3 regions of the Paenibacillus sp. MCAF9 genome follow, and region 2 is predicted to be linked to each of the others. Evidence: riboswitches for the same ligand, from Rfam matches in the RefSeq annotation. Region 2 holds a riboswitch; each other region holds the start of a gene.
The links. Region 2 has a riboswitch for cobalamin ahead of AB4Z45_RS20050 (DUF4430 domain-containing protein). Riboswitches for the same ligand answer to the same signal wherever they lie in the genome.
Positions count from the first base shown of each region.

Region 1: linked by a shared signal. The riboswitch ahead of metE (5-methyltetrahydropteroyltriglutamate--homocysteine S-methyltransferase) and the one ahead of AB4Z45_RS20050 (DUF4430 domain-containing protein) in region 2 are both predicted to bind cobalamin.
Region 3: linked by a shared signal. The riboswitch ahead of AB4Z45_RS20605 (DUF4430 domain-containing protein) and the one ahead of AB4Z45_RS20050 (DUF4430 domain-containing protein) in region 2 are both predicted to bind cobalamin.

Region 1 covers NZ_JBFREL010000004.1:298,262-300,528, reverse strand. The annotation lists gene metE (5-methyltetrahydropteroyltriglutamate--homocysteine S-methyltransferase) at 1-965, opposite strand, end outside; cobalamin riboswitch at 1,115-1,308, opposite strand; gene kduD (2-dehydro-3-deoxy-D-gluconate 5-dehydrogenase KduD) at 1,453-2,208, opposite strand; gene AB4Z45_RS09360 (DeoR/GlpR family DNA-binding transcription regulator) at 2,213-2,267, opposite strand, start outside.
Region 2 covers NZ_JBFREL010000013.1:111,067-113,333, forward strand. The annotation lists gene AB4Z45_RS20045 (energy-coupling factor transporter transmembrane component T) at 1-403, opposite strand, end outside; gene AB4Z45_RS20050 (DUF4430 domain-containing protein) at 396-1,163, opposite strand; cobalamin riboswitch at 1,340-1,540, opposite strand; gene AB4Z45_RS20055 (ABC transporter ATP-binding protein) at 1,555-2,220, opposite strand; gene AB4Z45_RS20060 (ABC transporter permease) at 2,217-2,267, opposite strand, start outside.
Region 3 covers NZ_JBFREL010000014.1:124,067-126,333, forward strand. The annotation lists gene AB4Z45_RS20600 (methyl-accepting chemotaxis protein) at 1-803, shown strand, start outside; cobalamin riboswitch at 951-1,152, shown strand; gene AB4Z45_RS20605 (DUF4430 domain-containing protein) at 1,302-2,267, shown strand, end outside.

The sequences.
Region 1 (2,267 bases), on a different contig from region 2:
ATGATCGTGCGCTCAGCTGGAATGTATGCCGAAAGCTTTTGCAGCAATTCGAGCTTTTGCTTATAGTCTGAGCGCCAAATGTTGCGTCCATCTACAAGTCCGATACCAGCGAGCTTATCCTTCGGATAACCAAATTGCTCCAGCGACTTCAAGTTTTGCACTAAGCCATGAACGAAATCCAAACCGATCGCTTGTACCGGCAGAGCAACTACAGCTTCATAATGCTCAACCGCTTCAAAATACGTTTGAAGCATGATGTTAAGCGCTGGTGCTGCTTGGTTCAGCCTTGCATAAATAGATTCAACCCATTGCATCTCTTCCTCAGAAATCGAAGTAACAAGGATGGGCTCATCGATTTGCACCCATTGTACGCCTTCTTGCTCAAGCTCCTTAAGCAGCTGAGCATAAAGCGGTATAAACTGCTCAATAAGCTGCGGAAGCTGCTTGGCATCGTAGCCCTTCGACAGCTTGAGGAAGGTGTATAGACCGATAATGACAGGTTTACCTTCAATGCCAAGCTTTTCTTTGGCTTCGCGGTATGCAATCAGCGGACGGTTTTCCGTCAGTACCGGTGCAGCACCCGCAAGTTCCGGCACGATATAGTGATAGTTGGTATTAAACCATTTGGTCATCTCGCAGGCTTGTGCTTCCTGTGTCCCTCTCGCCATTGCGTAGTAGGTCTGTACGGGAACAGGACCTCCATCGTAGGAAAAACGCTCTGGCACAAGGCCAAACATCGCTGCAGTATCCAGCATTTGATCATACAACGTAAAATCATTAACAGGGATTAAAGAAATTCCTTTATCCTTTTGCAGCTTCAGGTTGTTAAGGCGAATGCTTTCAAGCGTTTGAAGGAATACCGTTTCGTCCAAATCACCTTTCCAAAAAGCTTCAAGCGCTTTTTTCCATTCCCGATTTTCGCCGATACGCGGATATCCAAGTACACTGTTTTGCAGTTTGCTCACGTTCATATTTCCTCCTAATAAATGTAATTATCATGAAATAAAAGCACAAAAAAGAGCGTCGTTACCTTAAAGAAGCAAAGGTAAAGACGCCCGGCGTTTTAATAAACAACGGTTCTGTCTTAACACCTCCCTATCTCCCGTAGGTAAAATCAGTGTCGTTCAAATAGGCAGGTCTCCTGGCTCCAGAATCATCATCGTAAGCTTGCCTTCCCAACCGGTTTAGATCAGTGGCGTTAGCGCTTAGACTCCTCTGTTACAGTGGCGGGACCGCGCCGGTTTTGCACCGGACTTCCCTTTTAAGCTCAAGCTATACCGCAAGAGCACCTATTTCCACTTATTTCAATTGTTGATCGCATTTTTTAGGATCACGAATAACTATACACGCAAAATAATAACCATACAATGGAAATCATTATAATATCAAAAAAAGACTTTCCTCCAAGCAGCCTGCGCTGCAAAAGGAAAGCCTTATTGGTTTTTTATACAATTACCTAACCAGCCAACCGCCATCAACAGCCAAGATATGGCCGTTCATATAATCAGAAGCTGAAGAGGCTAGGAACACCGCTGGTCCAATCAAATCCTGCGATGTCCCCCAGCGTCCCGCTGGTATGCGCTGCAAAATTTGAGCACTGCGAACAGGATCCTCGCGAAGCGCTTCGGTGTTGTCTGTACTCATGTAGCCTGGGGCTATCGCATTTACCTGCAAGCCTTTAGCTGCCCATTCGCTGGCAAGCGCTTTGGTAAGACCGGCAACGGCATGTTTGCTGGACGTATAGCCCGGAACATTAATTCCGCCTTGGAAGGTTAGCATCGACGCAATGTTAATAATTTTCCCTGAGCCCTGTTCAATCATATGTTTCCCAGCCAGCTGGGAAAGGAGAAATACAGAATTCAAGTTAACGTCGAGTACATCCTGCCAGTCCTCGTAGCTATGCTCTGCAGCTGGCGTCCGGCGAATGATACCCGCGTTGTTGACCAAAATATCGATGCGTCCCAGTTCTTCAACTGTACGATCAACAATTCCAGCAAGCTTCGTTCGGTCAGCAATATCGGTCTGAATTGTAATCGCTTTGCGTCCAAGCTCTCTTATCGCTGCTGCCGTTTTGTCAGCAGGCGTTTGGTTCGTGACAAGCGCGATATCCGCACCCGCTCGTGCTAATCCAAGCGCAATCGCTTCTCCAAGTCCGCGCCCTGCACCTGTGACGACAGCTGTTTTACCCGTCAAATCAAACAAACTCATCGGCTCAGCTCCTACCTTTAGTACGCTTCCCATTTTCCGAAAGCGCTGCTTTCATCATT
Region 2 (2,267 bases):
TTCGCGGAGCGACTCGTGAAAATAAATACATCCATTTCTCCGTCGTAACAATCTGCTGAAACGATACAAAGGCTAATAAAATGCACAATAAAGAGAGCATCATCGTCACACCATATAAAATAGCTTCCAGCGTGATCGGCTGATCCATAAAATAAAATAAAATATGCCGCCCGCGATGAGAAAACAGCGGGTTGAGAACAGCAACCAAACCGCCCATTAGAACATAATAAGGAAGCAGCTTAAGCAGCCGCTTCCCTTCGCCATGAATGACAATAATAACCGTAATCGCAGCAAGTGACGTCAATAAGAAAACAGGATGAAATAAGAGCATGCCGAATGTAATGACTCCAGCATAATAACTGAAGCTCGTAACCGGATGTACCGAACCGAACGCACTATTCATCGAATTTTGCTCCTATATCCTCGCCAAGATCAGTCGTGTACAACCATTCAATAACATCGCCTTCATTAACCTTGTAAACCCCAGCGCCCTTGTTAGGAAACTCACCGTTTACTCGGTACATCCAGCCGCTCTTCGCGCCCAAATCGAATTCGTAAATATTGTCGATGCCTTCGATATAAGCACCGCCTTTAACACCTCTGTATTCCATTTGTATTTTGTTTTTTCTCGTAATTTTCTTCAATACATCAAGAACGGTATCATCCTTCTTGAACTCTACGACTGTTGGAGCAAGCACCGTTCCCGTATCCTTGTCCGCGACAATTGAAATCGTAACCGTCTGCACAGGATTCGGCGTTGCAACAGGCGTGACGGGCTTTGTCGTAGTCGTACCATCTGTTTTGTTTGGTTTCGCAGAAGCAGTAGGCTTCGTTTTTGGATCATCCAATTTCGGCTCATTTGTCTGCTTCGGCTTCGGGGAAGGCGTAACTTGCTTATCGCCAGCGTTGTCAGTTGCCTTCGCTTGATCTTTATCTTCGCTAGGCAACTGCGTTGCCTCTGCCGTTTCTGATGCTGAAGTACTCGTTGGCTGCTCATCAGCGGCTTTCTCCGCTTCTTTTCCCACTTGTCCTTCGTTGCTGGTTTGCACTTGATTGGTATTGGAATTAACGTTTTGTGCCGGACTGGCACAGCCAGCTAATAAACCAATAAACAGCCATAGGATGATTAAGCTTGGTAACCATTTCTTGCAAATCTTTGCCATCGTCTGTTTTCTACTCCTTTTTGTCTCATTCACACAAACCTTAACAATAAAAAAAAGACCCCCTTCTATTAGGGGATCTGCATGTCGAATGTAAGAATAGCAACCGTATATAACTAAAATATATGATGCGTCCTGCAAAACGATTACGCCTCCACATTCTTTACCCCCGAAGAATGAGAAACAAAATAAAAAAGGCAGGTTTCCTGGCTCGTGCGTCAACGCGATTCTCACACCTTCCCATCCTTGAATCGGACAGTGGCATTTGCAGAGAATCACTCTTCACATACAGTGGCGGGACCGCGCCGGCATTGAACCGGACTTCCCTATTAAGCAAACAAAAGCATGCTTTTGTTTGCACCTTCTCTATTCAATTATGCGATTATTTAATCAATCATATCGGGATTGCTGGGGTTTGTCTATATGGGATTTGAATGATTCGATCGCAAATAGCAGCTGCATCCTCTTGATCATGGGTGACGAACATACACGTAATTTGGGCTTTGTGAAGCAAACGCTTCAGCTCCTCCCGAATGCTTTGCTTTAAGTGAGAATCCAAACTGCTAAATGGCTCATCCATCAACAGCATCAAGGGAGACGGGGCAAGCGCACGAGCAAAAGCAACACGCTGCTGCTGACCTCCGCTAAGCTCATGCGGATAACGCTTGACGAAATCATTTAACTGTATCAGCTCCAGCATTTCATCCAGCCGTTTGAATCTATCTTTTCTTGATAATCGATGTAAACCAAATAATATATTTTGACCGACAGTCAGATGAGGAAACAATGCATAATCCTGAAACACCATGCCTATGCCGCGCTGCTCAGGCTGAATAAACTGCTGATCATCTACTAAAACCCTGCCGCCAGCGGCAATACGTCCCGAGGCAGGAATCTCAAGCCCGGCAATAATCCGCAGCAGCGTGCTTTTCCCGCAACCGCTTTGACCAAGCACTCCAACAACTTCACCCTTCTGCATTTGCATCGTAAAGTTTTCTAATACACTCTTTTTCCCATTATCATAGCTAAAAGAAACGTTAGTCAGCTCAAAAAAGTTCATCTGGATTTCTTCTCTCCCAACCAATGATAAACAAAAACAGTTGCCAT
Region 3 (2,267 bases), on a different contig from region 2:
GCGCGGAAAATCAAGCAGACGGAGCAGTTGAGGCAGCAAGGTCTATGGAGGAAATGGCGACGAGCGTAGGAAGGATTGCTCACTCCTCGAGCCAAATGTCGGAAGCGTCGAACGATATGCTGCAAGCAGCGGAGCTGGGCCATGAAAAATCGGATCATGCGGTTGGTCAAATGGAGCGGCTTGGCGCGGCAACGGCTTCGATATCAAGAGTGATCGGGCAGCTTAATGAGCGCTCATCCGAAATCCAAGAGATGGCAGGCACGATTGCTGCTATTGCAAATCAGACGAATTTGCTCGCTCTAAACGCTGCTATAGAAGCGGCACATGCAGGAGAGTATGGCCGTGGATTTGCAGTAGTATCAAGTGAAGTGAGAAAGCTGGCTGAACAGGCTTCGGCTCATGCGGGCCATATCGAAGAAACGATTAATGAGGTGCTAGCCTTGACTGCCGATGCTGTTGGCGCGGTCACTGCAGGAGAGCAAGAAATGGAACAAGGATTACTCATCGTTCAGGAGCTGAAGGTATCTTTTGACACGATATGGAAGGAATCCCGCCTTGTAGCCTCCCAAATTGAAGACGTATCTGCTTCAACGGAGGAGATGGCAGCAGGCAGCGAGGAAGTGAGCGCTTCCGTTGAATCGATGGCGCAGGTAGCCAAGGATACTTCAACTCATGCTGCGCAATCGGCAGCAGACACTGAGCGGCAAAATCAGCTCGCAGCTGAAACGCAGCAGCTTGCTTCATCTGTAAATGAGCTTTCGGAGGAGCTTCAGCGCTCGATTAAGAGATTCAAAATTGAGTAATTTGGAGCTGAAGTAGATTTATGATGAAATACTAGTCATAGGCGCATGAAATCGAATAGGGAATCGTACAAGTTGAAAAAAAACGGTCAGAACCTTTGTCTAATCCTTTCAAATTTGATACAATTCACAAAACAAGCACTTACAATTTCATAGAATAGCTAATATGGTGCTGCCGTGAATCTATCATTCACAAGCAGCTTAATAGGGAAGTTCGGTCAAAATCCGACGCGGTCCCGCCACTGTATCGCGGAGCAGACGATCATGTTGTCCACTGTCATATCATGACGGGAAGGAGATCGTCTAAGCAATGAAGCGAAGCCAGGAGACCTGCCATAGGAGCGCTCTATATTTCTCACGAGGATGGGAGGGAGATGTTTATTCGTGCTTTTGCAATAGGTGGATTCCTATGCTTCCATGCGCACGTGTTTATCCAAACATCTTTCCACAAACGGAAAGATGTTTTTTTGTTGCCAAAAATGATTAAAGGGAGAGAAAACATTGCTTAATTTTAAGAGATTTATGAAAAAGAGTTTGCCTGCTATTTTAAGTTTTGTATTGGTGTTTACTTTATTTGCACCTCAAGTAGGTAAAGCGGCAGATCATTCTGCGAATGCTTCATTGAATGAGATGATTGATAAGACGGTTGAGTATTATAAAAACAAGAAAAAGCCGTTGACATCGTGGGTGGAAATCGTAGCGCTTTGGGGCGCGGGCGTGAATTTGAACGACGGCAACTGGCAGCTGCCAAGCTGGGAGACACAGGAGCCTACAAATCCGGTACTAAAACCGGATAATGGAGGAACTGAGCATATCCGTTACATATTCGGATTGCTTGCTATGGGCGAAGATCCTGCTCATGCGTGGGAAACAGATCGCAATCTGTATGCCGAGCTGGCATCGCAGCAAGATGCTGCTACGGGAGCAATTGGTTCAACAAACAAACATATGTGGGCAATGCTTGCACTTGATACTGGCGAAAAGCTAGGCAGCAACGTTGGGAAATGGGATGCAGCTGCTAAGAAAAAAGCAGTAGATTTTTTACTAAGCAAGCAACTGGCTGATGGTGGCTTTGCTTACTTCGGATCGAAGTCTGATCCAGATATGTCAGGGATGGGTCTGCTAGCACTTGGAAACTATCAGGACGATAGTGCTGTTCAAGCGGCAATTGAAAGAGTGAAAAATTATTTACAAACGATAAAGCTAAACCAAGAACATATTATGTTTAGCAACAATAACTCGAATAGTCTATCCACTGTAGTGACCGGAATAACGGCCATTGGCGAAGATATTTTGTCTGATGCCTGGACAGTGAATGGTAAAACGGTACTCGATTCTTTCTCTTTGTTCCAGCTTCAGGATGGATCATTTAAATACCTACTTAGTGGCGGATCTAATGGAATGGCGACTGAGCAGGCACTTGTTGCTTTACTTGATATTAAATATCAGAAAACGGTATGGCATCGT